DNA from 3 places in the Dechloromonas sp. ARDL1 genome. Region 1 is predicted to be linked to each of the others. Evidence: predicted binding sites of a transcription regulator. Region 1 holds the regulator's gene; each other region holds the start of a gene.
The links. The regulator sigma-54, encoded in region 1, starts transcription at its own class of promoters, with help from an activator protein. The targets are predictions, from matches to a motif close to TGGCACGCTTNCTGCTNA.
Positions count from the first base shown of each region.

Region 1 (7,265 bases):
CCAACACGCTGGTTATCTTCATCAACCAGATCCGCATGAAGATCGGCGTCATGTTCGGTTCGCCGGAAACCACCACCGGCGGCAACGCGCTGAAGTTCTATGCTTCCGTCCGCCTCGACATCCGCCGCATCGGTTCGATCAAGAAGGGCGACGAGGTCATCGGTAGCGAAACCAAGGTCAAGGTTGTCAAAAACAAGGTTTCTCCTCCGTTCCGCGAAGCCATCTTCGACATCCTCTACGGCGAAGGTATTTCCCGCCAGGGCGAAGTCGTCGAAATGGGCGTCGCCCACAAGTTGGTCGACAAATCAGGTGCCTGGTACGCCTACAAGGGCGAGAAAATCGGCCAGGGCAAGGACAATGCCCGCGAATTCCTAAAGGCCAACCCGGAAATCGCCGCCGAAATCGAAGCCGGCATCCGCGAGGCCGCCAGCACCACCGTGATCAAGCCGACCAAAGCCAAGGCCGATGCCTGACCTGCGCGTGCGGGCCCTGCAACTACTCACCCGGCGCGATTACAGCCGGGCCGAGTTGAAGACCAAGCTCGCATCGCATGCCGAATCCGAGGAAGAACTCGACGCCGTGCTCGACACCCTGCAAAGCGAACGCCTGCTGTCCGATACCCGCTATGCCGCCCAGCGCGTCGTGGCGCGCGCCGGGCGTTACGGCAATGCGCGGCTGAAGCAGGAATTACGGCAGAAAGGCGTTGCTGACGAAGAAATCGCTGCCGCGCTTCCGGAGGGGGGCGATGAAACCGAACGCTGCCGCAGCGTCTGGCAGCGCAAGTTCAGGGAATTGCCGCAATCGCCGGAAGAGCGTGCCAAACAGCAGCGTTTCCTGCAATATCGCGGTTTTTCCAGCGAAGCCATCCGCCGCGTCCTGCGCGGTCTCGAGCAATGACCACGTCTGCCGCCAAACTGACCGCCAACAACCTGAAGAAGCGCTACAAGGCGAGGACCGTCGTCGAGGACGTTTCCTTCGAGGTCAAGTCGGGCGAGGTGGTCGGCCTGCTCGGTCCGAACGGCGCAGGCAAGACCACCTGTTTCTACATGATCGTCGGCCTGGTCGCGGCCGATGGCGGTGAAGTCCATATCGACGACAACCGCCTGACGCACCAGCCGATGCACAGCCGGGCGCGCCTCGGACTGTCGTATCTGCCGCAGGAAGCCTCGGTCTTCCGCAAGCTCAACGTCGAGGAAAACATCCGCGCCGTCCTCGAACTGCAGAAGCTGCCCGAAGCCGAACTGAACGACCGCCTGGAAGGCCTGCTCAAGGAGTTGCATGTCGACCACGTGCGCCACGTCAATGCGGCCGCCCTCTCCGGTGGTGAGCGGCGCCGCGTCGAAATCGCCCGGGCGCTGGCCACCAGCCCGCGCTTCATCCTGCTTGACGAACCGTTCGCCGGGGTCGATCCAATCGCCGTGCTGGAAATCCAGAAGATCATCCGCTTCCTGAAGGAGCGCGGCATTGGTGTGCTGATCACCGACCACAACGTCCGTGAGACCCTCGGCATCTGCGATCACGCCTACATCATCAATGCCGGTAATGTACTTGCTGCTGGACGGCCAGCTGAAATCGTGGAGAATGAAAGCGTGCGCAAGGTATATCTCGGCGAGCACTTCAAGCTCTGACCGAGCCGCACCAGACCCCAACCGATGAAGCCGGCACTCCAACTCAAACTATCCCAGCATCTGGCGCTGACCCCGCAGTTGCAGCAGTCGATCAAGCTGCTGCAGTTGTCGACCATCGAGATGCAGCAGGAAATCGAGCGCTACCTGCTCGAAAATCCCATGCTGGAACGCGAGGACGAGGGGCCGGAGTCGTTCGCCAACGCCCAGCAGTTTGATTCCCCGCGCAACGAGGAGTCGCGCAGCGAGAGCAGTGAAGAGCGCGAGCCGCGCGAGGACCGCGAAACCGAACCGCCGAGTTCGCCTTCCGAGGTCGATGACGACCGCTGGGCTTCCGATGCTGGCACTTTTACCGGAGCCGGCCGCGACGAAGACGATGACAGCGACAGCCAGGATATTCATGCTGCCAACGTCAGCCTGCGCGAGCATCTTGGCTGGCAACTCGGGATGACCCAGCTGAATGAGCGCGACCGCAGTCTGGTTCGCTTCCTGATCGAAGCGCTCGACGACGACGGCTACCTCTCGGCGTCCCTGCAGGAGCTGTGGGAAACCCTGCCGCCGGAATACGAGATCGAGCTCGAAGAGCTCGAAATCGCGCTGCGTCACATCCAGAACTTCGACCCGACCGGAATCGGTGCGCGCAATCTGCAGGAATGCTTGCGCCTGCAACTGAAGGCCTTGCCGGACGAGTACGATCGCAACGTGGCGCTGGTCATCGTCGAGAAACACCTTGAATTGCTGGCGGCCCGCGATTTCGCCAAGTTGCGTCGAGTCACCGGCTATGACGACGAGGATCTGAAGGCCGCCCAATCCCTGATCACCAGCCTGAACCCGCGTCCGGCTGCTGGCTATGCTCAGGTCGAGGCACGCTACATCACGCCTGACGTGATTGTGAAAAAGCTCAAGGGCAAGTGGACGGCCTACATCAACCCGGACGCCTATCCCCGTCTGCGCATCAACCGTTTGTATGCCGAGATTCTCGCCAAGCAGCGGCGCGGCAACGGCAACATGTCCACCCAGTTGCAGGAGGCTCGTTGGCTGATCAAGAACGTCCAGCAGCGCTTCGATACCATCCATCGCGTCACGCAGGCCATTGTCGACCGCCAGCGCCAGTTCTTCGAGCATGGCGAAGTCGCCATGCGGCCACTGGTCCTGCGTGAAATCGCCGACATCCTCGGCCTGCACGAATCGACGGTGTCGCGCGTGACCAGCCAGAAATACATGGCCACGCCGCGCGGCATTTTCGAACTGAAATACTTCTTCGGCAGCCATGTCGCCACCGATACCGGTGGGGCTTGTTCTGCCACGGCCATCCGGGCCTTGATCAAGCAATTGATCGGAGCCGAGGAAGGCAAGAAGCCCTTGTCGGATAGCCAATTATCCGAAATACTAGGCCAGCAGGGAATCGTAGTTGCCCGACGTACGGTAGCCAAATACCGCGAGTCGCTCAACATCCCACCGGTCAATTTACGCAAGACCCTGTAGAGAGAGGAGAAAAAAGTGAATCTGCAGATCAGTGGTCATCACATCGAAGTAACCCCCGCACTGCGCGAATACGTGGAAAACAAGCTGGATCCCGTGGTCCGTCACTTCGATAAAGTGACCGGCGTCAACGTGGTGCTGTCTGTCGAAAAGCTGAAGCAGAAGGCTGAAGTCACCGTGCACGTTCCGGGCAAGGACATGCATGTCGAAGAGTCCGGCGACGATCTCTATGCCGCCATCGATTCGATGTTCGACAAGCTTGACCGACAGGTCCAGAAGCACAAGCAAAAGGTCCAGGATCACCATCGCGGTGAAAAGCCCGGGCTGCATGCCGCCGAATAAGCGCCCAATGGCCGCAGCGTAAGCTGCGGCTTTGTTTTATCCACTCTTATGAACCCTCTCAACAATCTACTGAGTGCCGATCAGGTGCTGCTGAATCTCGAAGCCAGCAGCAAGAAACGCGTTTTCGAACAAGCCGGCATCCTGTTCGAAACCCGTCTGGGTCTGGCCCGCTCGACCATTTTTGACAGCCTGTTTGCCCGTGAAAAACTCGGTTCCACCGGTTTGGGTCAAGGCGTCGCCATTCCGCATGGGCGCATCAAGGGCCTCAAGCAGGCTGCCGGCGCATTCATGCGCCTGACAACACCGGTGCCCTTCGACTCTCCGGACGGCAGGCCGGTCGACCTGTTGTTTGTCCTGCTCGTTCCCGAGCAGGCGACCGAGCAGCACCTCCAGATCCTCTCGGAACTGGCCCAGCGTTTTTCGGACCGGGGATTCCGGGAGAAGCTGCAGACGGCCGCCGATTCGACCGCGGTTTTAGCGCTATTTCAGTCCTGAGTTCCAGTCGTGCGTCACGTCAGTCTGGTTCAGCTATACAAGGATAATCGGGAAAAGTTGCTGCTGAACTGGCATATTGGTCAGAACGCAGACCGTCGCATCGAAATCAAGGGCTCCAACAGCTACGGGGCCGATTTGGTTGGTCATATCAACATCATTCACCCAGAGCGTGTGCAGGTGCTTGGCCTGGCCGAGTATGACTGGGCGATGCACATTGGCGAGCGGCGTTTCGGCCAGATGTTTGTCGACCTGCTCAGTGCTCAGCCGCCAGCCGTCATTGTCGCCGATGGCCTGACGCCGCCGTCCCAAGTGGTGGAAACCTGTACCCAGACAGGTACGCCGTTGATCAACTCGCCCAAGCCCTGCTCGGCAGTCATCGACCTGCTGCGTATCTATCTATCGGCCCGCCTCGCCGACACCGTCAGCCTCCATGGCGTCTTCATGGATGTCCTGGGGATGGGCGTACTGATTACCGGCGATTCGGGGGTCGGCAAGTCGGAACTGGCACTCGAACTCATCTCCCGGGGGCATGGCTTGGTCGCCGACGATGTGGTCGAGATGGCACGAATTGCGCCGACCACCATCGAAGGCCGCTGCCCCGGCATGCTGCGGGATTTCCTCGAGGTGCGTGGGCTCGGGCTGCTCAATATCCGGACCATCTTCGGCGAAACCGCCTCGCGCCGGAAAATGAAGCTCAAGCTGATTGTTCATCTGCAAAAGACGGCTGCCGCAGCCGATGCGCCCCGTCTCCCCCTGGATGCCCAGACCCAGGAGGTGTTGGGGGTTCCGGTGCGCAAGGTCGTCATTCCCGTGGCGGCCGGTCGCAACCTGGCGGTCCTGCTCGAGGCGGCGGTACGCAACACCATCCTGCAATTGCGGGGCATCGATAGCCTGCAGGATTTCATGGATCGCCAGCAGCGCATGATGCTTGACGATGACGCATGAATCGCTGATAGTACGTCGGCGTTTTTGCACACTACGGGGGACATCCACCATGAAAAAACTGATCGCGCTGCTGCTTGTCGCGTTTTCCGCCAATGCCGTTTATGCCGCCGACGATTGTGCTGCCCGCGCAGCCGAAAAGAAGCTGGCTGGCGCTGCCAAGAACAGTTTCATGAAGAAATGCCAAGCCGACGCCGGGGCTCCCGCCGAAAACGCCGAGTGCGCCGCAAAGGCCAAGGAAAAGAAACTGGCCGGTGCCGCCAAGAACAGCTTCATGAAGAAATGCTCGGCTGACGCTGCCGCAAAGTAATCCGAACCGAGAAGAAATATATCCGACGTCGGCCGCCTTCAGGCGGCCGATTGCCGTTTACAGATGCTCGAAGTCGGCGAGGTCCGACTGTGGGTCGTTGGCGGAGCTGCCGAACCCGAATTTGCCTTTGCCGTCGAGTTGCATCTCATTGCGGCGAACCATGACTTCCTGGCGGCCGGACAAGGTCACGAAAGTGCCATTGGTACTGGTATCGATCAGGTAGAAGCCGTCGTTGCGGCGTTCGACGCGGGCATGTTGGCGCGAAGCCTTGCGGTCGTCGATGGTCAGTTTGCAGCCGAGGTCGCGGCCGATTGTGAGGACCGGGGTCTTTTCATCGACCAGAAAGGCCTTGCCGCGATAACGGATGCACAGGCGTTCGACTGGAAGACGGCTGACTTCGCCGAAAGTCGAGAGGGGTGATGAGGTTCCTTGGTAGCTGGGCCAGTGCACCTGAAAGAGCGATAGTTCGGTTCCGTTTTCGGCAACGGTGCCCAGCTTGGGCATGGGATCGACGGTGATGATCCCGGGTTGAGGCAGCTCCCCGACCAGCTCCGAACTACACAGGATCTGGTCGCGTCGGGCAATGCCGGCGATGCGTGCCGCCGTGCTGACAGCCGCCCCACTCAGCTTGCCCTCGCTTTCCTGCACGACCCCGCTGTGGAGACCGATACGGATAGTCAGCTTCAGGCCGGAAACCGGTGGCAGGTCGGCGATGCGTTGTTGCATGTCGATTGCAGCCTGGCAGGCCTCTTCGGCAGTCTCGAAGGCGGCCAGTAATTCGTCGCCGACAATCTGGACCGTCTTTCCCTTGTAGCCGTCGATGGAGCGCTTCATGCGCTTCAGGCAGCGCTCGACGGCATGCATGGCTTCCCGGTCGCCTAGTTTTTCGAAAAGCGCCGTACTGCCGGAAACGTCGGCGAACATGACCGTCAATCTGCGTTGCGTAGCGCTCATTGCTTAGCCAGGACCGGAAATGGAAATGGAAAAATTATCGAAAGCAGATTATATGCTGCTCTGCCCTCATTATGCATTATGCCTTTAGACTTATAGGGATGGTTCCACTGATAGGCATTTCGGGGCTATCGAAGGCGATATCGCCCTCGTCGACCGGGGTGTCGAGGGTCAGGCCATGGAAGTCGAAGAGGTCCAGATCGGCCAGGTGCGATGGAACAACATTCTGCATGGCGGTGAATACCGATTCGGTACGTCCCGGGTAGCGTTTATCCCATTCCTGCATCATTTCACGAATCTTCTGGCGCTGCAGATTGTCCTGAGAGCCACACAGGTTGCAGGGAATGATCGGAAACTCCATGCCACGGGCGAATTTGGCGATATCGACCTCGGCGCAATAGGCGAGCGGGCGGATCACGACATGGGCCTTGTCGTCGGTGACCAGCTTGGGGGGCATGGCTTTGATCTTGCCGCCGAACAGCAGGTTCAGGAAGAGCGTATGTACCATGTCGTCCCGGTGATGGCCGAGGGCGATCTTGTTGGCCCCCAACTCCTTCGCGGTACGGTAGATGATGCCCCGGCGCAGGCGGGAACAGAGCGAGCAGGTGGTCTTGCCTTCGGGAATCTTGTCCTTGACGATGGAGTAGGTGTCGGATTCGATGATGCGATAGTCGATGCCGATCGATTTGAAGTAATTCGGCAGGACATCGGCCGGAAAGCCGGGCTGTTTCTGATCGAGATTCATGGCGATCAGGCGGAACTTGACCGGGGCGCGCTGCTGCAGGGCCATCAGCATGGCGAGCAGGGTATAGGAATCCTTGCCGCCGGAAACGCAGACGAGCACGGTATCGCCGTCCTCGATCATGTTGTAGTCGATGATCGCCTTGCCGGTGCGACCTTCGAGGAACTTGCGGAGTTTTTGCAGGGTGTTGGAGCTGTTCATTGTGACTGACGGAGTGACCCGACCCGCGATTGCGAAAAGCCGCAAGTTTACTCTCTGGATAAGCTGTCGGACAGGTAATTTTCGATGTCTAATCAGACAGTTCGGGCATAGGCGGCAAGTTTTTGCTGGAATTCCCTGACCTTGATTGGCTTGGATAGGTAGTCGTCCATACCTG
Region 1 covers NZ_CP168939.1:3,890,659-3,897,923, forward strand. The annotation lists gene recA (recombinase RecA) at 1-473, shown strand, start outside; gene recX (recombination regulator RecX) at 466-897, shown strand; gene lptB (LPS export ABC transporter ATP-binding protein) at 894-1,628, shown strand; gene AB6Q56_RS19250 (RNA polymerase factor sigma-54) at 1,653-3,110, shown strand; gene hpf (ribosome hibernation-promoting factor, HPF/YfiA family) at 3,126-3,449, shown strand; gene ptsN (PTS IIA-like nitrogen regulatory protein PtsN) at 3,498-3,944, shown strand; gene hprK (HPr(Ser) kinase/phosphatase) at 3,954-4,889, shown strand; gene AB6Q56_RS19270 (hypothetical protein) at 4,939-5,196, shown strand; gene AB6Q56_RS19275 (FHA domain-containing protein) at 5,254-6,150, opposite strand; gene ttcA (tRNA 2-thiocytidine(32) synthetase TtcA) at 6,227-7,090, opposite strand; gene AB6Q56_RS19285 (response regulator) at 7,183-7,265, opposite strand, start outside.

Region 2 (7,265 bases), 720 kb from region 1:
GAAGGAAAGGGTGGCAGTCTGCATTGCTGATCTCTGAATGGCGCCGTTGAATTCGGTCGCGCGGTATTATCCCTGAATCCATGGCAAGCCGGCCTTGCGCCAGCCGCCGATGTGGCCGCGATGCCCGTTGGCATCCTTGTCGCCCTCGAAGCCTTCGAGGATGTTGTAGCAGTTGTTGTAGCCGGCCTCGGCGGCGGCCGTGGCGGCGCCGATGGAGCGCACGCCGCTGCGGCACAGGAAGACGACCAGCGCTTGCGGATCGACCTGGCGCTTCAGTTCGGCGACGAAGTTTGGGTTACGGACGCCGCCCGGGTATTGGTTCCACTCGATTTCAACAGCGCCGGGAACACGGCCTACCCAGTCCCACTCGGCGCGCGTGCGGACATCGACCAGCTTGGCACCAGGGGCCAGTTGCAATAATGTGTGGGCTTCCGCCGGTGTCAATTCGCCCTGGTAGGGACGTTCGAGTGCGCGGCCGCGTTCTGCGGCGAGGTTCAGGATTTCCGTTAACTTTCCCATAATGTCCAACTGCTAGAATCTCAGGCCGTTAGTATAGGGCACAGCACATGGCACAAGGGGAACACCCGGCAGCGGCATCGATGGCCGAGCGGGCTGCCGAAGCGCAGAGAGCAACCTGGGTCAGCGTTGCCGTCAACCTGCTGATGACCGTTGCCCAGCTTGTTGTCGGCTGGCTGGCGCATTCCCAGTCGTTGGTGGCGCACGGTCTGCACTCGTTTTCCGACCTGCTTTCCGATTTTCTAGTGATCTACGCCAGTCGTCAAAGCGCCCATCCGGCCGATGAGGCTCATCCGTATGGCCATGCGCGCATGGAAACCGGAGCAACGCTGGTGCTCGGGGCATCGCTGGCCCTGATCGGTGGCGGCATTCTTTGGGAATCCGGGATGCGCCTGCAGCATATCGATGCCCTTCCGGTCGTCGAGCTTTCCGCCCTTTGGGTGGCCATTGCCACCGTGGTTTCCAAGGAGGGGCTGTACCGTTACCTGATTCGCGTCGCCGAACGCCAGCGTTCCCAACTGCTGACGGCCAATGCGCTGCATACCCGGGCCGATGCGGCATCGGCGCTGGTCGTGGTGGTCGGTATCGGCGGCGCGCTGCTGGGCTGGTCCTTCCTCGATCTGCTGGCGGCGGCACTCATGGGCTTCATGATCTTGCGCATGGGGGCGGAATTGGCTTGGGGCGCCTTCAGGGAGCTGATCGATACCGGGCTCGATGCGGTGCAGGTCGAGGCCATCCGCCAGACTCTGGTGGCAACGCCGGGAGTTCTCGGTCTGCATGAGTTGCGTACGCGGCGCATGGCGCATCAGGCGCTGGTCGATGCCCATGTTCAGGTCGATGCGCGGATCAGTGTCTCCGAAGGGCATCGCATCGCCGAGTTGGCAAGAGCCCGCGTATTGAAGGAACATCCCGAAGTGCTGGATGTGCTGGTGCATATCGATCCCGAGGACGACATGGACCTCGACCTCCTTGCTCCCCGTCTGCCGTCGCGCGAAATTCTGCTCCATGAGTTGCGGCCCTTGCTGGCAGACCTGCCAGCGCCGGAGAAGGTCGTGCTGCATTACCTCAACGGAAAGGTCGAGGTTGAGGTTTTCCTGGAACATGCATTTTTCGAGAACGGCGAGACGCTCAGGCAGGCGGAAGCGGGGATTGCCGAGCGCCTGCGCAATCATGCCGTGGTGCGCAGCATCTCGCTTAATTGCATGGTTGCACCAAAGTAGTGCGTGCTTTGTGTTTTTTGCACGATTTTGGTGCGGCTATTCTCTGCTTATCGCCAGCATCTCATTGTGGCAGAATAGAAAAATTGACTTCGGCGCTTGGCATGCATTCTGCTAAAGGCTTGGGGCTGAATTATTGATTGTCGCCGGTCCTGCCGGCACCTTGTTTTCTTTGGAGACTGACTCTTATGGCAACCCCGCAAGACGTGATGAAGATGGTCAAGGAAAACGACGCCAAGTTCGTCGATTTCCGTTTCACTGACACCCGTGGCAAGGAACAGCACGTCACCGTGCCGGTTTCCCACTTCGACGAAGACAAGTTCGAGAGCGGCCACGCTTTCGACGGCTCGTCCATCGCTGGCTGGAAGGGTATTCAGGCTTCCGACATGCTGCTGATGCCGGATCCGGCCACCGCCTACGTCGACCCGTTCTTCGACGAAACCACCGTCGTTCTGACCTGCGACGTCGTTGACCCGACCGATGGCCGCGGCTACGACCGTGACCCGCGCTCCATCGCCAAGCGCGCCGAAGCCTACCTGAAGTCCTCCGGCCTGGGCGATACCGCCTACTTCGGTCCGGAACCTGAATTCTTCATCTTCGACGGCGTCGAATGGTCGGTCGATATGTCCGGCTGCCAGTTGAAGATTCACTCTGCCGAAGCCTCTTGGGGCGCTGGCGAGAAGAATGAAGGCCAGGGTGCCACTGGTCACCGTCCGGCCGTCAAGGGCGGTTATTTCCCGGTTCCGCCGGTCGACAGCCTGCACGACATCCGTTCGGCCATGGTCCTGACCCTGGAAGCCCTGGGCGTGCCGGTCGAAGTTCACCACCACGAAGTGGCCAATGCCGGCCAGTGCGAAATCGGTACCAAGTTCAGCACCCTGGTGCAGCGCGCCGACTGGACCCAGATCCAGAAGTACGTGACCCACAACGTGGCTCACCAGTACGGCAAGACCGCCACCTTCATGCCGAAGCCGATCGTTGGCGATAACGGTTCTGGCATGCACGTTCACCAGTCCGTCTGGAAGGATGGCAAGAACCTGTTCGCCGGTGACGGCTACGCTGGCCTGTCCGAATTCGCGATCTACTACATTGGCGGCATCATCAAGCACGCCAAGGCTCTGAACGCGATTACCAACCCGGGCACCAACTCCTACAAGCGTCTGGTTCCGCATTACGAAGCGCCGGTCAAGCTGGCTTACTCCGCCAAGAACCGTTCCGCTTCCATCCGTATCCCGTTCGTTGCCTCGACCAAGGGTCGTCGCGTCGAAGCCCGCTTCCCGGATCCCCTGTCCAACCCGTACCTGTGCTTCGCCGCGCTGTTGATGGCTGGCCTGGACGGTGTTCAGAACAAGATCCACCCGGGCGATCCGGCTTCCAAGAACCTGTACGACCTGCCGCCGGAAGAGGACGCACAGATCCCGACCGTTTGCGCCTCCCTCGAAGAAGCGCTGGAAAACCTGGACAAGGATCGCGAGTTCCTGACCCGCGGTGGCGTCTTCTCCAACGACTGGATTGATGCCTTCATCGACCTGAAGATGGAAGAAGTCAACAAGGTCCGCATGACGACCCATCCGGTCGAATTCGACCTGTACTACAGCCTGTAATCGGCACTGTTGCAAAAGGGCGGGTTTCCCGCCCTTTTTTTGTCCACTTTTTCATGGCCCTGGCGTTAAGTCCGGTACACTGAAAAGGTTACAAGGATCGATGACGATGACACGCAGTTCCCTTGCCTTGCTGTTTGCCTTGATTCCTTTTTCGGTTTCGGCGCAGAGCATTTATAAATGTACCGACGCCAATGGCAGCACGACCTATTCCAGTTCGCGGCTCGACAAGAACTGCAAGGTGATCTCCACTGGCCCGGAGAATTCACTGCCCGCCCCCAAGGCGAAGCCGGCGGGAGCGGCCGCAAATCCCTCGCCGAGTGGTTTTCCGCGCGTCGCAGAGGATGCCCAGAAGGCCCGCGATGGTGATCGTCGGCATATCCTCGAGCAGGAGTTGGCGGGCGAGCAGCGAAGCCTTGAGCAAGCCAAGAAGGAATTGGCAGAGCAGGAGGCTACGCGCGGCGGTCCGAGCGACCGAACCGCACCGTACCGCGACCGTGTCGGGCAGCACGAGCGGAATATCCAGGCAATCCAGAAAGAGCTGGGCGGCCTGAAGTAGTCGTTAGTTTGCTAGTTATTCGTTGTTAGCGAAGTTCGAGGGGCGCCGAGGCGCCCCTTGCTTTTGCTGGAAGCCAGCAGCTACTGACTAACTACTGCCTTTCACCTTGTACCAGGCTGCATACAGCGCCGGCAGGAAAAGCAGGGTCAGCGCGGTGGCAACGATCAGGCCGCCCATGATGGCGACGGCCATGGGGCCGAAGAAGTCGTTACGCGATAGTGGAATCATTGCCAGCACGGCAGCGGCGGCTGTCAGGACGATGGGGCGGAAGCGGCGGACGGTCGATTCGATAATGGCTTCCCGTCTGGCCTTGCCGGCAGCCAGGTCCTGCTCGATCTGGTCGACGAGGATGACTGAGTTGCGCATGATCATGCCGAACAACGCGATGGTGCCGAGCAGCGCCATGAAACCGAATGGCTTGTTGAAGACCAGCAGGAAGAGTGCGATGCCGATGATGCCCAGCGGTGCGGTCAGCAGCACCATGGTTACTCGCGAAATACTCTGCAACTGGATCATCAGGATGGTGACGACAGCTAGCACAAAGAGCGGGATGCCGGCCATGACTGAACTGGAGCCCTTGCTCGACTCCTCCACGGAGCCGCCGGCCGTGATGCGGTAGCCTGCGGGCAGCGTGGCCTGGATGGCATCGATATCGGGCTTGAGGCGGTCGACCAGGGTTGCCGGTTGCGTTTTGCCGTACAGATTGCCGCGCACCGTGATCGTCGGAAGGCGGTCGCGGCGCCAGATTAGGCCGGGCTCGAAGCCGTGCTTGAGGCGGGCGATCTGGCTGAGCGGGACGCTCTTGCCCGAACGTGTCGGAATCGACAGGTCGGGTAGTGCCGACAGATGATGGCGCTCATCCCGGTCGCCGCGCAGCACGACATCGATACTCTTCTCACCCTCGCGGAACGTGGTGATGGCGGCACCGTTCAGCGACATGTTCAGCAGGGCGGCGATGTCCTGGCTGGAAACGCCCAGCAGGCGGGCCTTGTCCTGATCGATTTCGATTTCGACCGATTTCGACAGTTCGCTCCAGTCCAGGTTGATATTGCTCAGTTCGGGCGCCTTGCGCATGGCCGCCGCGATATCGGCGGCTGTCTTGCGCAGTATCTCGATATCCTCGCCGGAAATCCGGTACTGGACCGGGTAGCCGACCGGCGGCCCGTTCTCGATGCGGCTGATGCTGGCGCGGGCCCCGAAAGCTTCGCTGTCGTACAGCCGGATCAGGCGTTCGCGCAAGGCTTCGCGGGATTCGACACTATTCGTCACGATGACGAACTGGCTGACGTTGTTCGAAGCCAGTTGCTGGTCGAGGCTCAGGTAATAGCGCGGCGTGCCGGAGCCGATATAGGCGATGTAATGTCCAAAATCGTCATGCTCGGCCTTGTCATGCTCCAGCCATTGTTCGAGGCGCCGGGTTTCGGCGTCGATGGCTGTGAGCGAAGCGCCTTCTGGCAGGCGTAGCTCGACGTTGAGTTCAAGGCGAGTCGAGTTCGGGAAGAACTGTTTCTGCACTTTCCCCATGCCGATGATGGAGAGAGCGAACAGCAAGACGGTAATGCCGATGACCAGCCAGCGGTGGCGCACGCACCAGGCGACCAGGGTGCGGAACCGGTTATAGAAAGGCGTGCCGTAAACGTCGTGGTCTTCAGTGTGCGCCGGGCCGTTGAGGCCGAGCCTGTCGATCAGTAAGGCCAGGCCGGGTGCCTTGCGTTGCAGTATGCCGGCCGGGCGGGTGGAGCGCGGGTCGGGGAGTAACTTGTAGCCGAGCCACGGAATGGCGATGACAGCAGCCAGCCACGAAATGAGCAGCGCCACGGCATTGATCTGGAAGAAGGCGAAGGCATACTCGCCGGTCGACGACTTGGCCAGGGCAATGGGGATGAAGCCGGCGACGGTGACCAGTGTGCCCGAAAGCATCGGTCCGGCCGTGCTGGTATAGGCGAAGGAGGCGGCCCGGGTGCGTTCCCAGCCCTGTTCCATTTTTACCCACATCATTTCGACGGCAATGATGGCATCGTCCACCAACAGGCCGAGGGCCAGCACCAGCGCGCCGAGCGATACCTTGTGCAGGCCGACGTTGAACCAGGACATGGCGAGAAAGGTTGCGGCCAGCACCAACGGAATGGAGATGGCGACGACCAGGCCGGTGCGCATGCCCAGGCTGATGAAGGTGACGGCCATGACGACCAGCACCGCCTCGGCCAGCGACTGAACGAACGCCTGCACCGAGCGCTTGACGGCGTCAGGCTGGCTGGCCGCCTCGCCGATCTCGACGCCGACCGGCAGGTTGGTCTGCAGGGTGGCGATCCGGGTGTTGAGATCCTTGCCAAGCTGGATGATGTCGCCGCCCTTGGCCATGGAAACTCCGATCGCCAGCGCCTGCTTGCCGCCAAAGCGGACCTGGGTGGCCGGTGGGTCGACGGTGCCGCGCCTGACGCTGGCGATGTCACCCAGCCTGAAGCTGCGATTGCCGGCGTGAATCAGCGTGTCGGACACCGCCTGAACGGAGTCGAAGGCGCCGCCCGGGCGAATCTGGATCCGCTCCTGCTGCGTTTCGAAGAAACCGCCGCCGATCATGGCGTTTTGTTGGGCCAGCGCCTGAACGATGATGGCTTGGTCGATACCCAGCGTCGCCAGCTTGCTGTTCGAGAGTTCGACGAAAATCTTTTCATCCTGCACGCCGAAGATGTCGACCTTGCCGACGTTGGGTACGCGCAGCAGTTCGTCGCGGATACGCTCGGCAAGATCCTTCAGTTGCGGGTAGTCGAAGCCGTCGCCGGTCAGCGCGTAGATGTTTCCGTAGACATCGCCGTACTCATCGTTGAAGAAAGGGCCCTGGACGCCGGCAGGCAAGGTGTGGCGGATGTCGCCGATTTTCTTGCGCACCTGGTAGAAGACGTCGGGGACGCTACCCGGGGGCGTGCTGTCCTTGGCAAAGAACAGCACGGTCGATTCGCCGGGCCGGGAAAAGCTTGATACGCGGTCGATGTAGGGCGTTTCCTGTAGTTTGCGCTCGATCTTGTCGGTCAATTGCTGTTCGACCTGGCGAGCCGTGGCACCCGGCCAAAAACTGCGTACCACCATCAGCTTGAAGGTGAAGGGGGGGTCTTCGGCTTGGCCCAGCTTGCCGTAGGCCATGATGCCCATCAGGGCGATGGCGAGCAGGAAAAAGCCGACCAAGGTGCGGTGGTGCAGGGTCCAGTCGGACAGGTTGAAGCGTTGGCTCACCGCAGCACCCTAGCGCTGCCTGTCCGGTGGCGTGGCAGCCCGAGCCTGCACTGCTTGTCCGTCGACCAGTTTGCCGGCACCGCTGACGATCACCGTGTCGCCACGTTCCAGTCCGCTGCTGACGGCAGCACCGTCTTCGCG
Region 2 covers NZ_CP168939.1:3,175,023-3,182,287, reverse strand. The annotation lists gene nadA (quinolinate synthase NadA) at 1-24, opposite strand, end outside; gene AB6Q56_RS15790 (rhodanese-like domain-containing protein) at 67-519, opposite strand; gene AB6Q56_RS15785 (cation diffusion facilitator family transporter) at 567-1,736, shown strand; gene glnA (type I glutamate--ammonia ligase) at 1,922-3,337, shown strand; gene AB6Q56_RS15775 (DUF4124 domain-containing protein) at 3,444-3,893, shown strand; gene AB6Q56_RS15770 (efflux RND transporter permease subunit) at 3,981-7,124, opposite strand; gene AB6Q56_RS15765 (efflux RND transporter periplasmic adaptor subunit) at 7,134-7,265, opposite strand, start outside.
Region 2: glnA (type I glutamate--ammonia ligase) is a predicted target of sigma-54. The motif match lies at 1,834-1,851, and genes of this name have one in related genera.

Region 3 (7,265 bases), 1.8 Mb from region 1:
CCGGTATCACGATTTCCAACGAAGCCGAGCTGCGCGAGCGGCTGGCTGAAGCACAGCGCTGGCGTTTCGCCTTCCAGACCCTGGCTGCCAACGGCAAGACCATCGGTATCTGCTTCGAAGATCATTCTGAAGGCCGTAACGATGCTGAAATCGATCGTGCCTTCAACGAGTTCCAGTTTTCCGAAAAGACCAAGGCAGTTTTCTCTGCCAGCTTGAAGCACTAATAAAAACTCGGTACATTTCCACACGCAGCTTTCGCCCATCGCAATGGCGGGGGGCAAAAAGGACGGGCGCCGAAACGGCGCCCGTTTTGCATTTCCGGATTACCTGATGGGAAGGCTCATTCAGGAATTGCCGATAATCAATTCCTGCAGAAGGACGTCGCGTATTTGTAGTTGTCTTGGCAGTTTGTTGTTGAGGGCAGCCAGCAGTTGCATGCGTATTTCGTTTGGTGGGGGGCGTCGTGAGCCAGCGTAGGCTTCCGAGAGAACTGAGTTAACGACAGCGACAAGCAAGGGTTGGCGCTGGAGTAATCCCTTTTCCTGTTCCGGATCAACCAACAGGCTGACTTTGCAGATGACGTTGTTATTGTCTCCAGCGACGGTACGGGTTTGTACATTGACGTAGGTGTCTTGGTCCTCATCGTCATTGGAAAGAATGTTGAAAGTGACGGCGGAAATGGCTATCAGCCCGATTGAAATCAAGGCGATCCAATAGCGCCGTAACCACTCGTCTTTCCCGGTGGCCTTGTCTGGCTTGGGATGCCTTAAATGGGTTCGCTTGTGGGGCGGAGGCCTCGTCTGCATGGCACGAAAATCGTATAAAGTTCCAATGTATCAAAACAATAAAATTTGTGGCTGCTTTTTGCGTTTGATAGTGTGTTGGTGGGATTGTTGACGAATTGCCTTGGGAGATATTGATGAGCGATGCACCGAAAGAAGCCCCGGAAACCAATGCGCCAGCCAGGAACCTCGAAAAGCCGACGTTGCTGATCGCCGCTGCGGCGTTGATTTTCTCGCTTGCCAACACGGTTTTGCTGGTGATGAACCCCACGGCCAAGAAAATCGAACAGTTCAATGACGAGATGAAATCGGAGGTGGCCGAGAGCGTGAACGTCATACACAATAAAATAGACGGCCTGCGCAGTGCCGAAATGGAGTGGCAAGCGGTGCTGAAGAAGGCAAGTAGCAATCCGGACGCGGTCTACAAGATCGTGAATACCAAGGATGGCTTTCTGACGCTGACCGAGATCAGTCTGTCGGGTGAGGGCGCTCCCAGGTAATCAGGGATGGGGGGAGTGCTCGCTAGTAAAACAAAGAGGGCGCCAAGTGGCGCCCTCTTTTTCTGGTGCTTTCGGAAATTCGTCTGCGCCTTGATCAGCGCGTGATCGGCTTGTAACGAATCCGCTTCGGCTTGGCACCTTCCTCGCCCAGGCGCTTGCGCTTGTCCTCTTCGTATTCCTGGTAGTTACCCGGGAAGAAGGTCCATTGCGAATCGCCTTCAGCGGCCAGGATGTGCGTGCAGATCCGGTCGAGGAACCAGCGGTCGTGCGAAATGACTAGCGCGCAGCCCGGGAATTCGAGCAGGGCATCCTCCAGGGCGCGCAGGGTTTCGACGTCGAGGTCATTCGACGGTTCGTCGAGCAGCAGGACGTTGCCGCCCCCCATCAGCGTCTTCGCCAGGTGCAGGCGGCCGCGTTCGCCGCCGGAGAGGTTGCCGACCAGCTTGCCCTGATCGGCGCCCTTGAAGTTGAAGCGACCGATGTAGGCGCGCGACGGCATCTCGAACTTGCCGATCTGCAGAATGTCGCTGCCCTGGGCCAGTTCGTCGAACACGGTCTTGGTGCCGTCGAGGCAGTCACGCGACTGGTCGACGTAGGCCATCTTGACCGTCTGGCCGATCTTCACCTCCCCGGAGTCCGGCTGTTGCTGGCCGGTGATCATCTTGAACAGGGTCGATTTGCCGGCGCCGTTCGGACCGATGATGCCGACGATGGCACCCGGCGGGATGCTGAAGCTCAGGTTGTCCATCAGCAGCTTGTCGCCGAAGGACTTGGTGACGCCATCGAATTCGATGACCTGGTCGCCCAGGCGCTCACCGACCGGAATGAAGATTTCCTGGGTTTCGTTGCGCTTCTGGTATTCGTGGCTGGACATTTCCTCGAAGCGGGACAGACGGGCCTTGGACTTGGCCTGACGCGCCTTCGGATTGGAGCGGACCCACTCCAGTTCCTGCTTCATCGCCTTCATGTGGGCGTCGATCTGCTTGTTTTCGGTTTCCAGGCGGGCTTCCTTCTGTTCCAGCCAGCTGGAGTAGTTACCCTTCCAGGGGATGCCGTGGCCACGGTCGAGTTCGAGAATCCACTCGGCGGCGTTGTCGAGGAAGTAGCGGTCGTGGGTGACGGCGACCACGGTGCCGGGGAAACGGACGAGGAACTGTTCCAGCCATTCGACCGATTCGGCGTCGAGGTGGTTGGTCGGTTCGTCGAGCAGCAGCATGTCGGGTTTTTCGAGCAGCAGCTTGGCCAGTGCGACGCGGCGCTTTTCGCCGCCGGACAGGTTGCCGATGGTGGCATCCCAGGGCGGCAGGCGCAGCGCGTCGGCGGCGATTTCCATCTGGTGCTCGGTATCCGAGCCGGAGGTGGCGATGATCGCCTCCAGACGGGCCTGTTCCTCGGCCAGCTTGTCGAAGTCGGCTTCCGGATCGGCGTAGGCTGCATACACCTCGTCGAGCTTGGCCTGGGCCTGCATGACTTCGCCGAGGGCGGATTCGACTTCTTCCTTGACCGTCTTGGCCGGGTCGAGTTGCGGTTCCTGCGGCAGGTAGCCGATGGATACGCCGGCCAGATGCTGGACCTCGCCATCGTATTCCTTGTCCACGCCGGCCATGATGCGAAGGACGGTGGACTTGCCAGCGCCGTTCAGGCCGAGCAGGCCGATCTTGGCACCGGGGAAGAAGGACAGGGAAATGTCCTTGATGATCTGACGCTTGGGCGGGACGATCTTGCTGACCCGTAGCATGGACATGACGTATTGAGCCATTTGCGCTTGCCTGAAAGGAAAATAATCAAAGGGCGAAGTCTACGGGGCTTCAGCGCAAATAACCAGCCTTCGCTGGGCGAAGGCTGGAAAACCGCCTTGTGGCGGCTAAGGAGATCAGTCGTGGATGTGGCCCAGCGTACGGTGCAACAGGACGGCCGGTGCATCGACGCGCGGGCATGTACGCAGGCCGCCGATCTGCTGGAAACCCATGGTCCGGCGATAGTAGCCGGCATGGCGTGGATTGACCTCGATGACCAGTTCGGTGCCGCCAAAAACCGCACGTACGTATTGGTAAACGGCCATGAACAGGGCGTTAAGCAGTTCGGGGTCGTGGCAGTCGAGGTCGACCGCCAGGCGAGTGACTTCGCAGACCACCCGCGACTGGCCGCGCAAGCGGGCCATCTCGTCCTTGTAGAGGCCATCCGCCAGCAGTCCCGTTGCCGAGTCGCGCGAAGCGGTAGCCGTGGCGACCAGTTCGCCAGCGAGCCAGACGCCGATAGTGACATGATTGGGATCAGCCGGTTGCAGGCGGTTGGGTACGAGTCGGTAGCCGCGCCAGGCATACATGCGGCGGACCAGGCTGCCGCAGGCACGAAGCTGGGTATAGGTTACGGCGGGTGCGACGATCAACTCCGGGGCATCAACGGGCGCAGCCGTTTCTGAGGACGGGCCGGGTTCTTCGGTCAGTAGCTCGGTGTCCAAGAGGCGGGGAAGCGTGGTGTGAAAGAGTGATGCATTTTGCATGGCGGGCATTCTATGGGGGGCTTATCAAGTAATCAACCAGCGACTGCACTGAGGGGCAGGACCGGTTCGTCGCGCTGGTAGCGCTGGGCGGGTTTTTCGGAGGAGAGGGAATTGATATCGCCGCACAGTTCTCCGCCTTCGTCGATGACCAGCTTGCCATAGCGAATCTTGCCGCTGACCTTGCCGGTGGCGTGGATGATCAGTTGTGAGCGCGCCGTCAATTCGCCGTCGAAACTGCCATGAATTTCGGCCACATCGATGCTGACCTTGCCGGAGAAGGCGCCCTTGTCGGCAATGCGGATGACGCGGCTGTCCATGGTGGCTTCGACCCGGCCCTCGACGACCAGCGTGTCGCAATCGAGAATTTCGGCACCCTTGAGCTTGACGTCGGGGCCAACGATGAGGCGGGCGGCGACCGGGGCTTCGGTTTCGGCGGCGCTCGATTTCTCTTCCATGGCGGCAGGGGGCTCTGTGACAACCTTGGGTTCGGGGACCGCACCTGCGAGGCCGCTGCCCGATCCGAGAACGCTGCGGACCTCCTTGCGGGTGATGCTGTCGTTGCGGGTGGTGATGGTCGGTTTGCTGAACATGAAAACTCCCGTGATGAGGTTTTTAAAAAAATCGTTCGGCTTCGTATTGCGATAACTGTGCCATGTTATTAAATTGAATATAAAACAATGAATTAGCGTTTTTAATTAAAGCTAATTCAATGAAAAAACGACTTCCGTGTCGTCGATTGGCGACAGGTTTTTTTGGGCTTTCACGGAAAGCCGTCTAGGCTTGAGCGAGGGGTTGTCGTTAAAATACGACGTTAATGTAATCAACTGATTTGTATGGAGAAATTTTTTCTTTTTCAGGAGATTTCGGTGGCCGGGCAGGCGCGGCTGGCCGCTAAACTGGATGGGGGTTTTTAAATCAGCACACAAATGAACCGTATTTCCTTCCGCCAGGGCATGTTGCTCGGCTTCACGCTGATCGTCCTGCTACTGGGCGGGGTTGCCATACAAAGCTGGCTGGTCGTCGAACGCCTGGTCAATCAGAGCCGGAACAGCAGTGAGCAGGCCATTCTGCTGACAGCGGCCATCCAGGAATTAGGTGAGCGTACGGTCGATATCGAGCGTAGCGCCCGCCAATACCTCGTCCTCGATAATCCGGTGTTTCGCCAGCGTTTCGACGAGCATCTGGCGCAGTCGCTGGCGGTCGTCGATCGGCTCGACGGCATGGCTGCCGAGCCCCTGCCGCCCTTGCTCGGCGGCTGGCGCATGGTGGCCGAGGCGCTGCGCAGCGGCCTGGAGCAGAATATTCCGCAGGCCGAGATCATTCCGCTTCTGTCGCGCATGGCCGAGCTGAACGGGCTGCTCAAGCAGGCGGGGCAGCGCTGGGTTGAGGAACAGAACCGCAGAACACTGGATGAGCTGGAAGCGGCGCGCCTCAAGCTGGGCGGGCGCATCGGGCTGGCCCTGCTCGGGGCGCTGCTTGTGGCGCTGGCTATGGGCTGGTGGCTGGTGCGCCCGGTGCGCCACCTCGAACAGGCCATCGTACGCCTCGGCGCCAGCCGGTTCGATGCGCCGATCACTGTCGGCGGTCCGGCCGACTTGCGTCAGCTCGGCAAGCGGCTCGATTGGTTGCGCCAGCGCCTGGCAGAGCTGGAGGCCGACCGCGAGCGGGCCCTGCGCCACGTATCGCACGAACTCAAGACCCCGCTCACAGCCCTGAAGGAGGGCGTTTCGCTGTTGCGCGAGGAGGTTCCCGGGCCGCTCGATGGAGCGCAGCGCGAGGTGGTCGATATCCTGCAGCATAACGTGCGCGTGCTGCAGGAGCAGATCGAAAGCCTGCTGACGCTGAATGCAGCAGCCTTCGACGCACGGCGCCTGCAATTGGCGCCAATCAAACCGAAAAAACTGCTGGCCGGCGTGGTTCAGCGTCGGGAGTTGCACAGCCAGGCGCGCCAGCTCAGGGTTGTGGTCGAGGCACCGGACCAGATGGTGATGCTGGATGCCGAGAAGATGGCTGTGGTTCTCGACAACCTGCTGTCCAATGCCATTGACTTCAGTCCGGATGGCGGTGAAATCCGTATGGTCGTCAGCCGTATCGACGGCCTGTGCCGCTTCGAGTGCATCGACCAGGGGCCGGGCGTGGCCGAGGAGGACAGGCAAAGAATCTTCGATCCGTTCGTTCAGGGGCAGCGCGTGGCGCCGGCGCCACGCCAGGGCAGCGGGGTTGGCCTCTCCATCGTGCGTGAGCTGGTGCGCGCCATGGGGGGCAGGGTTTATCTGGTGCCGCAGGAAAGCGGCGCCCATTTTTGCGTGGAAATACCTGATGAGCAGTAAAAAAAATTTTCTTCATCGTGGGCTGTGCGGCCTGCTGCTGGCGGCCATGCTGACAGCGTGTACGGCGCTGCCAACCGCCAAAAAACCCGTGCGGAACGATGAAACCACGCCGGAAGCGGCACTCATCTACTACCAAGGCCTCGCCAGAATGACATCGGCTGAACTCGGCCGAGAGCGCATGATATTGGTGGCTGTTCCGCAAACACCCTATACCCAGCTCCGCATGGCCATGTTGCTCGGTCATCCGCGTGTGCAGCAGGATCTGGCCAAGGGCTTGGCATTACTCGACAGTGTGCTCAAGTCCAGCGACCCGTCGGCCGTCCCGTTCCAGCCGCTGGCCCGGCAGGTCGCCGACAATTATCTCGAGCGCCTGAAACTAGAGAACCAGCTCGACCGGCAGGGGCAGCAATTGAAGGATAGCCAGCGCAAGGTCGGTGAATTGCAGGACAAGCTCGATAGTCTGGCCGACATCGAGCGCACCCTGACGCCCCGTCCGCGTTCGGGCAAGCCTGAAGGGGGCAAGCGATGAGGCCGGTACTGCGAGGCGAGGGCGCCCATGTGCTGGTCGTGGATGACGACGAGGATATCCTGCGTTTGCTCACCATGCGCCTGAAGGCGCGTGGCTTTCGGGTGACGGCGGTTGGTTCGGCCGAACAGGCGTTGGCTCGCATTGCAGTAGATTCCCCGCGTGTCGTGGTCAGCGATGTGCGTCTGCCGGGGCAGGACGGTCTCGCGCTGTTCGAGGAAATCCGCCGCACGCGGCCGACCCTGCCGGTCATCCTGCTTACCGCCCACGGCAATATTCCCGATGCCGTCGATGCCACCTCGCGTGGCGTTTTCGGTTATTTGACCAAGCCTTTCGATAGCCAGATACTGCTCGAAAAAATCGACCGTGCCCTGCAGTTATCGGAGCCCAGCCTGCCCAGCGGCGACGAAGAAGCCACGGTTGCGGAAGGCGGCGACGCATGGATGGAGGGCGTCATCTTCCGCAGCAGCCGCATGGCAGCACTGATGGCCGATGCGCGCATGGTTGCGGCTTCCGATGCCAGCGTGCTGATCCGCGGCGAAAGCGGTTCCGGCAAGGAAGTCCTGGCGCGCGCCATCCATCGCGCCAGCCCGCGCGCCAAGGGGCCTTTCGTCGCCATCAATT
Region 3 covers NZ_CP168939.1:1,165,713-1,172,977, forward strand. The annotation lists gene AB6Q56_RS05720 (hypothetical protein) at 1-224, shown strand, start outside; gene AB6Q56_RS05725 (hypothetical protein) at 345-806, opposite strand; gene AB6Q56_RS05730 (hypothetical protein) at 920-1,282, shown strand; gene ettA (energy-dependent translational throttle protein EttA) at 1,377-3,041, opposite strand; gene AB6Q56_RS05740 (N-acyl amino acid synthase FeeM domain-containing protein) at 3,156-3,785, opposite strand; gene AB6Q56_RS05745 (bactofilin family protein) at 3,818-4,375, opposite strand; gene AB6Q56_RS05750 (sensor histidine kinase) at 4,712-6,115, shown strand; gene AB6Q56_RS05755 (permease) at 6,105-6,644, shown strand; gene AB6Q56_RS05760 (sigma 54-interacting transcriptional regulator) at 6,641-7,265, shown strand, end outside.
Region 3: AB6Q56_RS05745 (bactofilin family protein) is a predicted target of sigma-54. The motif match lies at 4,421-4,438, and genes of this name have one in related genera.